4 regions of the Tardiphaga sp. 839_C3_N1_4 genome follow, and region 4 is predicted to be linked to each of the others. Evidence: riboswitches for the same ligand, from Rfam matches in the RefSeq annotation. Region 4 holds a riboswitch; each other region holds the start of a gene.

Region 1 (2,193 bases), 2.9 Mb from region 4:
AGGCCCAGGAACTGGAACTGAAGGTCCCCTTCCGGCTTCAGCGCGGCAGCGATTCGCTTGAGATCGAAGCGCGCGAGTTCGGGATCGAGCAGCTCCGCCGCAATGCCGGTCTTGATATAGGCGCTGAAATATTCGGCGTAACGCGTCGTCATATCGGCCTGTGACGCGTGGGTCGGGCTGCCGTGAACGAAGGACAGAACTTCGGTGCGCAGCTTGTCGAGGAGCAGGCGGGCGCTGACAAAGGTGTAGTTCGGCTCCTGCTCCACCAGCGTGCGCGCGGCCATGATGCCGGCCAGTGCCAGTTCATCCAGCGTGATGCCGTCATAGAGATTGCGGCGGGTTTCCTCGAGCACCGGGGCGGCATCGACTCCGTCGAGACCGGCGCAGGCCTCGTTGACGATCAGCGCCAGACGCGCCGAATCGAGCGGCGCACGGGTGCCGTTGGCGAGCGTGACATGCAGCACCGGTGCGGTGGAGACGAGCGCCGGCTTGGCGGCCAGTTCCTCGGCGCGGGTCCGCGCGCGTTCTTCGCGATACAGCACATAGGCGCGGGCCACCTTGTGGTGCTCGCTGCGCATCAGCGCCAGTTCCACCTGATCCTGGACGTCCTCGATATGGAAGGTGCGGCCTTCACTGACGCGGCGCGTCAGCGCCGCCACGACTTCGCCGGTCAGTTGTTCCACCGCCTCATGGACGCGGCGCGACGCCGCTGCCGTGTGGCCCTCGACCGCAAGGAAAGCCTTGGTCATGGCCACGGAAATCTTGCTGCCGTCGAAGGGAGATACGGTGCCGTTGCGCCGGATGATCTGCATTGAGGGTTCGCGCGCAGGCGCAGCGAGCGTTTCCGGCGACAGTTGAATCAGCGGCGCATGAGCCGCATCGCGTCCGTTGGACAAAACAGAAGATGAAGTAGGCATCGGCAAGACCCCGTGTGATGCATCAAGCAATGGGGGCTGGGGCCGAAAGGACGCTGCAAAATACACGGCGGAGATCCGCCGGCATTGCCTGCAAGCGACCGCTGGGACACCCCGCCCATGGACGTTCTGGTGTCGCGGCAGGTCTCCTGGCTCGCAGGTCAATGTCTGTTTCAGCCTTCCCGACGCTTGCGCATCAGTGACTTCGATCGAAACAGACTCACTGCTTACAGTTGCGGGGGCAGCGCCGGAATATGACGCAAAACAACGTCTTTACCGGCTTCCCTCTTAGCCACCAAGTCTTGCGACAGGGCGGACCGTGACGTCTACATTTGGTGTTACCCGCGGTGAAGTGTCAAGCGAGCATTGGCGCCGAACGCAACAAATTCGGTAGGGCTGTTGGTTCAGTGGACAACCGCTTGCGTGGCGGAAACCGCGGGGTCGTTGGCCGTTTCTGAACGATGCGATTCGTTGTCCGAAAGGACCGTGAGGCGCAAAACACCGTCATCAACCGATGGAGGATGCGATGCGCAACCTGGTAACGACCACTGAGAGGATCAAACTCAACGCTTTCGTCGAGCATCCGGGCGCACTCGCGGCGTTCGAGACGACGGAGCAGACCGCCCGGCGCCGGCTCGACGAGATGCTGAACGAGGCGCTGATGGACAGCTTCCCCGCCAGCGATCCGATTTCTTCGCTGCAACTCGCCTGAGCAGAATCAGACCGCGCGAAAGCTGGCCCGATACTGGCTGGGCGTCAGGCCGAGCCGTCGTACGAACACCTGACGCATATGTTCGGCGGTGGTGAAACCGGATTCATAAGCCACGACTTTCAGCGGCAGATCGCTGCCTTCGAGGCGGTTACGCGCCGTGTCGATCCTAGCGCCTTCGACAAAATCCGCCGGAGTCATCCTTGTTTCCTGCTTGAATGTCCGCGCGAAAGTCCGCGCGCTCATGCCCGCCACATCGGCCAGTTCGTCCACGCTGTGCGCATCGCGCAGATGGGCCATCACATGGGCATGAACTCGCGCGATCGGCGAGCCCGACTCGGCCGGCGGCACCAGATAGGGACTGAATTGCGACTGACCACCCTGGCGCTGCGCGACAACGACAAGACGCTTGGCCACGGCCAGCGCGACCTCCGCGCCATGATCTTCCTGGACCAGAGCAAGACCCAGATCGATGCCTGCGGTGACGCCGGCCGACGTCACCAGGGCGCCGTCACGACTATAGATGCGGTCGAACTCCACATGCGCTTTGGGGAAACGCAGCGCCAATAG
Region 2 (2,193 bases), 4.6 Mb from region 4:
CGGGAAGCGACAGGGCCAGATCGAGGTTATCGCCAAGTTCGCCAAAGTAAGTGTTTAGCATGATCCTGAGCTGCGGGACCGCTTCTGCAAAGGCAGCGTAGGTCCGCTGCAGCGCTTGCCGGGCGAGTGCATCGAGATCGAGCACGAGACACGGCTCATCCAGTTGCACCCATTCGGCCCCTTTGTCGGCCAGTTCGCCGAGTACCTCGACATAAACCGGCAGCAATCGATCGAGCAGCGTCACCGGGTCGAATGACGCATCCATACTCTTGGCCAGTTTGAGATAGGTCACAGGCCCAACCAGCACAGGTCGTGTCTGATAACCCAGCGATCTCGCCTCCTCGTACTCCTTGATCGGCTTGCGCGATGCGAGACTGAAGGTCTGATCCTGCGCCAGTTCAGGCACCATGAAATGGTAGTTGGTATCAAACCATTTGGTCATCTCCTGTGCTGGTACGCCTTGCGACGTATCATGCGTATGAGAGCCGTGCGTGCAGGCCTCGTCATGCGCATCGCCTTGTGATCCACGCGCCATGGCAAAATAGGTCGCGAAGGAAACGTCTCCTCCCTTCCAGCCATAGACCTTCGGAATGGCGCCTACCATGACGCTGGTATCGAGTACCTGATCGTAGAATGAGAAGTCGTTCGACGGCATAACCGTGATCCCGAGCGACTTCTGACGTGCCCAGTTTGCGGCACGCAGCCCGACGCCGACATCGATCAGCGCATTCTCGTCGATTGCACCGGACCAATAGCTTTCCAGCGCCATCTTGAGCTCACGCCGCGGACCGATCCGTGGCGTTCCCAACGTAGCAACAGGAAGCGAGGACGTAGATTTGGCAGAAGACTTGGAAGAAGTAGACTTTGACACAGTAGACATGGCTTAACCCCAATGATTGGGGGCAAAAGGCCAAAGTGACACGTCTGGATTCCACGACGGCAGTCGCGGAATCGCAACCGCACCACCGGGACACCCCGCCCGAGGACGTTTATGTTGTCGAGGCAGGTCTCCTGGCTCGCGGGTCAATGCTGCTGTCCGGCCTTCCCAAAACCTTTGCAGGTCTCAGTGACTTTAATGGACAGCGGCTCACCGCTTACAGTTGCGGGGGCAGCTCCGGCCTTGGCTTAACGCCTCACCGGCTTCCCTCTTAGCTTCGGGCAAACCTTCCCGAAGAACCACGACATGTCCACATATGGGCAACATCGCGCGGCAGTCAACCGAGCTTGCGTGCGCAAGCTGCCCACTCGCAGCAGCGCGTTGAAGACGCCGGAGCTGGAGTGGGCCGTAGCCCCGAGATCAAACGCATCAAGCCCGGCACGAGGCCGGGCTTGCTTAAATGCGAACTACACTTCGTGGATTGCGCTTACGCCCCGTTGAGGAACTGCAGCGGATCGACCGGCGACGAGCCCTTGCGGATCTCGAAGTGAAGCTGCGGCGAAGTAACCTCACCAGACTGGCCGGACTTGCCGATCACCTGACCGCGCTTGATGGTCTCGCCACGCTTCACCATCAGCTCACTCGCATGGGCATATGCGGTGACGTAGCCGTTGGAGTGACGAACGAGGACCAGATTGCCGTAACCCTTCAGCTCGTTGCCGGAATAGGCAACGACGCCATCTTCGGCAGCCTTGATCGGCGTGCCTTCCGGCACGGCGACGTTGATGCCGTCGTTGGACTTGCCATTGGTCTTGGCGCCATAGCCTGTGACCACGCGGCCGCGCACCGGCCAACGGAACGTCGGCAAAGCGCCGGTTGCGTCAGCGGCTTTAGTCGGCGATTCCGGCGTGGTTTCTTCAGGCGTCGTCGTGGCACTTGCGAGACGGGCCTTCTGTGCAGGTTCGGCAGAAGCAACACGGGCCACAGCAGCGGACGTGACCGCGCCAGCCGGAGCAGCCGTCACGGCTGCGACGGGCGCAGCGAGCGGCGCGGCTGCAGGAGCTGCATTGGCCGTACGCGCGCCGGGTACCGTGATCTTGGAGCCAAGCTTCAATTGGGCAGTCGGCGCCAGACCATTGGCGCGCGCGAGTTCGGCCACCGGCACGTTGTTCCGGCGCGAAATGCTCATCAGCGTATCGCCGCGATTGACGAAATGCGTGGTCGATGCGCCGACGGCAGGTTTGCTCGGAGCGGCGGCAACGGCCGGAGTTGCCGCGGCGCCCTGGCGCGGAATGATCAGCGACTGGCCGGGCGAC
Region 3 (2,193 bases), 1.9 Mb from region 4:
CTGGCTCCAGCTGTCCTGATAGCGAATGTTGCTGTCGCTGACATTGTAGTTCTTGAAGCGGATCGCCTCATTGAGCTGGCCATTGATCAGCGGCGTGCCGAAATATTTTGACGGATGGCGGTCGCCATAGTCGGTGGAGAGCGTCCAGGTGATGTCCTCGGTCTGCTTGATCTGCACCGCGGCGTGCAGCGCGATGTTCGAGGTGTTGTCGCGATCGACCCAGCCATCGGACGCGTTGCCGGTGACGGCGATGCGATAGGCAACGTCCTTGCTGACCGGACCGCCGCTATCGAGGGCGATGCGGCGCGTCATGTTGCTGTCGAGCGAGATTTCAGCCTGGTTGCGTGGCACCCAGAGCGGCAATTTCGAAATCACGTTGATGGCGCCGCCGATAGCGCCTTCGCCATACATGACGGAGGCCGGGCCGCGCAGTACTTCGATCTTCTCGGCGGTCCAGGTGTCGAAGGGGAAGTTCACCGTGCCGGAGCCGACATAGAGGCGCGTGCCGTCATAAAGCGAAGTGACGGAGCCACTTCCGGCGAAGCCGCGGGTGCTGAAAGCGATGCCGCCATTGCCGGGTTCGCCGATGGCCGTAAAGCCGGTAGCATTCTGCGTGACGGCATCGACCACGTTCTGCTGGCCGCGTTCGGCCATAGTCTCGGCGGAGATCACTTCGACGCTGGCCGGCGTCTGCAGGCGCGTGAGGCCGAGGCGGCTGCCCGTGGATGTCGTGCCGGTGAGGTTGAGCGTCGGCGCTGCGAAGACAGGGCCTGTCGGCGTGGCAACCGGCGCGCCGGTATTGGCGGCGACATTGCGCTGCTGCCGCGAGCGCGCAGCGCGCGATGCAGTGCCGTTCGTGGCGCGGCGTGCCCGCTGAGGCGTCGCTGACGGCTGAACTACAACAGGATCGAGCGTCTGGCTGGGCTGTGCAGCTTGTGCCCAGCTTTCACTCGGACACAACAAGCAGGAGAGAGCAATAGAATAAAGAAAGGGCGTATGTCGCTTCAATGCGACTGGAGAAACGGAGGTCATGAACAGGACTCGCGGTTACGTGGCACGTCACCGCAAACCAAGTCGCCCCGCCGCTTTCAAACAGGCAGTGTGACTTCCACCAGGACACCCCGCCCAATGTGCTCGCGTGTGACCACGACTGGCGGCAGGTCTCCTGGCTCGCGGGTCAGTGCCTGTCGCCGCCTTCCCAGGTGAATACCCAGTGGCTCTTGGCGCAGGCTCGCCGCTTACAGTTGCGGGGGCAGCCGCGGAATCGGGGGATCCCCCTCACCGCATTCCCTTTTGATCCCCGAAGGGGAACCGTCGCATTCACGTTAAGGTGAAATTTCCAAATGTGTCAATCAAGCTGCCAGTCATTCGCAGCTTGCTTTGGCGGGTGTTGATATTGCGCATCACCTGTCATCGCAGCGTCAAGCGATCTGCCTAGAGCCACTGGTGCCAGAGCCAGGATCAGGAGTTCGCCATGGCACTACGTTTATCCCGTCGCCGCTTCCTCGCGCACTCAGCCGTAACAGGCGCAAGCTTCCTGGCGATGCCTTACCTCAGCCGCGCGCAGGATCGTCCGGTCGTGTCGCATGGCGTGCAGTCCGGCGATGTCGGGACGAGCAGCGGCATGATCTGGTCGCGCGCCGATCGCCCGGCGCAGATGATGGTGGAAGTCGCCACGACCGAATCCTTCAGCAATGTGCGCATGTTGCCGGTTATCACGGCGCTGCTCGAGAGCGATTTCACGGCGAAGCTGTTGCTCGATAATCTGCCCGCGGGACAGGACATCTTCTACCGCGTCAAATTCCGCGATCTGTCGCATCCCGAAATCGTCAGCGAACCTGTGATCGGCCGCTTTCGCACCGCGCCGGCCGATCGCCGCGATGTATCCTTTGTCTGGGGCGGCGATGTCGCCGGGCAGGGCTGGGGCATCAATGCCGAGGATGGCGGCATGGTCACCTTCGCCACCATGCGCAAGCACAACCCAGATTTCCTGATCCATTCCGGCGATACGATCTACGCCGATGGTCCGATCCTGGCTGAAACGAAACTGCCTGACGGCACGATCTGGAAGAACACCATCACGGTGCCGGAGAAGGCGAAGGTCGCCGAAACGCTCGATGAATTCCGCGCCGCGCACAAATACAATCTACTCGACGACAATGTCCGCGCATTCAATGCGCAGGTGCCGATCTT
Region 4 (2,193 bases):
TGTTGCCGATTCCCATCTCGCCGAGCGCGATGATATCGGCGCCGGCCTTGATCTCACCGACGGCGATTCTGAAGCCGCGCGATAGTGCATCCGCCGCTTGCTCTGCCGTCATCGCAGGTTTGCGCGCAGCGTTGGCGGTGCCCATGCGGACCTTGGCGTCGATTAGCTTCGGATGGACAGGCAGTTCCGCAGCGACCCCGATGTCAATCACGCGGATGTCGATATTGTTGGCCGTGGCAAATGCATTGGCCGTGGCGCGGCCGGCCAGATAGGTCATCACCATCGCGACCGTGACCGCCGACGGATATTGCGACACGCCTTCGGCCACGAGTCCGTGATCCCCGGCAAATACCAGCAGCACGGCATTGTCGCCGCGCGGTTCGCCAGGATGCCGGATCATGCCGAGCTGCAGCGCCAGGTCCTCGATTCGTCCCAGCGAGCCCGGCGGCTTGGCCTTGCCGTCGATGACGGCACGGATGCCTGCCGCGATCTGCGGGTCAACACGCACAATGGCGGGCGGTTGCCACAATGGCTGGGAATGGGCGGACATAGGGTTCCTTTTCGCGGCCTAACTGACGCAAGACGACCTGCAAGGTCAACAGGTCCGGCGACAGTCCGCTGGCGCGGTTGACCCCGGCGCACCCGGCAGATAGCGTCTTTTGTGATGGTCCTTCCGCGTGGAAGGTGAATAGGGAAGCCGGTTCGAGGCCGGCGCTGCCCCCGCAACTGTAAGCGACGAGCCCGCGCCGGTGCCACTGGGAATTCTTCAGAATTCTTGGGAAGGCGGCAACAGGCTTTGACTCGCAAGCCAGGAGACCTGCCATCACGAACTGTGCTTTGGAGGCGTCGTCGGGGCGGGGTGCACCGGACGGGAGCGAACCGACGGCTATGCTGTCGGCGCGATCCAACAAAGCTCGTAGGCCCGTGAGGGCATGAACTGAGCATGTAATGGATCACGACAGCGCCGATATCTCTGGCGAACAAATTTCGGTCGAACCGCCGCGCCCTGTGCCAGCCGGTCCCGTTGTCGTGAGCGTGTGCATCAGCTGCAAGGCTGCCGAAACCGGCACGATCGTCGGGCCGGACATGTTCGATGCTGTGAAGGCCGCGCTCGGCGATGGCGATGCTGCCGTGACGGTGCGTCCGGTGCAGTGCCTCAGCGTCTGCAAGCGACCGGCGACGGTCGCGGTGACGAGCCCTGATGGCTACACGTTCCTGTTCGGCGATCTGCAGACCGATAGCGGCAGCGCGGCGCTAGTGTCCTTCGTCGAGTCCTATCAGAAGGCCGACTACGGCCTGGTGCCATGGCGCGAGCGCGCCGAGGTGCTGCGCAAGGGCATGGTCGCGCGCGTGCCGCCGATGCGTTGGTCGCCTGAAGACGGGCGTGCGCCGAAATGACCGCGGCCTCCACCACATTGGTGCTGGGCGGTGCGCGGTCCGGCAAGTCGTCCTTCGCCGAAAGGCTGGTCGATGGCATCGGCCTGACGAAGATCTATCTGGCCACGGCAACGGCCGGCGACGACGAGATGCGTGTTCGCATCGCGCAGCATCGCAAGCAGCGCGGCGAGGGCTGGACGACAGTCGAGGAGCCGCTGGCGCTAGTCGATGCGCTGACGCGTGAGGCGACGGTCGGTCGCGTCGTGCTGGTGGATTGCCTGACTCTGTGGCTGTCGAACCTGATGTTTGCCGAGCGCGATCCGGAAATCGAAGCAAAGCGTCTGGTGCGTTTTCTCGATGTCTCGCGCTATCCGATCGTGTTCGTGTCCAACGAAGTCGGCCTCGGTCTCGTGCCGGAGACACCGCTCGGCCGCGCGTTTCGCGATGCGCAGGGCCGCCTCAACCAGATCATCGCGGCCGCTGTGCCGAATGTTGCTTTCATTGCAGCCGGGCTTCCGCTCTGGCTCAAGCGTTCCCAGGAGAATTGAATGTCCCGCGTTCCCGTCACTGTCCTCACCGGATTTCTCGGCGCCGGCAAGACCACGCTGCTGCGCTCGTTGCTGACCCAGGCCGACGGCCGTCGCATTGCGGTGATCGTCAACGAATTCGGCGATGCCGGCTTCGATGGCGGCCTGGTCGAGGAATGCGCGGCGAAGGCCTGCGCGCCCGGCGATATTGTCGAGCTCACCAATGGCTGCATCTGCTGTACTGTGGCGGATGACTTCGTGCCGACCATGGACAAGCTGTTGTCCCGTG

Evidence for each region. Region 4 has a riboswitch for cobalamin ahead of AB8A38_RS27525 (DUF1636 domain-containing protein). Riboswitches for the same ligand answer to the same signal wherever they lie in the genome.
Region 1: linked by a shared signal. The riboswitch ahead of AB8A38_RS13870 (ribonucleoside-diphosphate reductase subunit alpha) and the one ahead of AB8A38_RS27525 (DUF1636 domain-containing protein) in region 4 are both predicted to bind cobalamin.
Region 2: linked by a shared signal. The riboswitch ahead of metE (5-methyltetrahydropteroyltriglutamate--homocysteine S-methyltransferase) and the one ahead of AB8A38_RS27525 (DUF1636 domain-containing protein) in region 4 are both predicted to bind cobalamin.
Region 3: linked by a shared signal. The riboswitch ahead of AB8A38_RS18415 (TonB-dependent siderophore receptor) and the one ahead of AB8A38_RS27525 (DUF1636 domain-containing protein) in region 4 are both predicted to bind cobalamin.

What each region holds. Positions count from the first base shown of each region.
Region 1 covers NZ_JBPWQD010000001.1:2,888,414-2,890,606, forward strand. Annotated here, with positions in the region: gene AB8A38_RS13870 (ribonucleoside-diphosphate reductase subunit alpha) at 1-917, opposite strand, end outside; cobalamin riboswitch at 1,037-1,251, opposite strand; gene AB8A38_RS13875 (hypothetical protein) at 1,441-1,626, shown strand; gene AB8A38_RS13880 (GlxA family transcriptional regulator) at 1,633-2,193, opposite strand, start outside.
Region 2 covers NZ_JBPWQD010000001.1:1,191,149-1,193,341, forward strand. Annotated here, with positions in the region: gene metE (5-methyltetrahydropteroyltriglutamate--homocysteine S-methyltransferase) at 1-880, opposite strand, end outside; cobalamin riboswitch at 985-1,196, opposite strand; gene AB8A38_RS06015 (peptidoglycan DD-metalloendopeptidase family protein) at 1,365-2,193, opposite strand, start outside.
Region 3 covers NZ_JBPWQD010000001.1:3,856,289-3,858,481, reverse strand. Annotated here, with positions in the region: gene AB8A38_RS18415 (TonB-dependent siderophore receptor) at 1-1,032, opposite strand, end outside; cobalamin riboswitch at 1,139-1,331, opposite strand; gene AB8A38_RS18410 (alkaline phosphatase D family protein) at 1,475-2,193, shown strand, end outside.
Region 4 covers NZ_JBPWQD010000001.1:5,750,940-5,753,132, forward strand. Annotated here, with positions in the region: gene cobT (nicotinate-nucleotide--dimethylbenzimidazole phosphoribosyltransferase) at 1-550, opposite strand, end outside; cobalamin riboswitch at 649-839, shown strand; gene AB8A38_RS27525 (DUF1636 domain-containing protein) at 949-1,398, shown strand; gene cobU (bifunctional adenosylcobinamide kinase/adenosylcobinamide-phosphate guanylyltransferase) at 1,395-1,925, shown strand; gene cobW (cobalamin biosynthesis protein CobW) at 1,926-2,193, shown strand, end outside.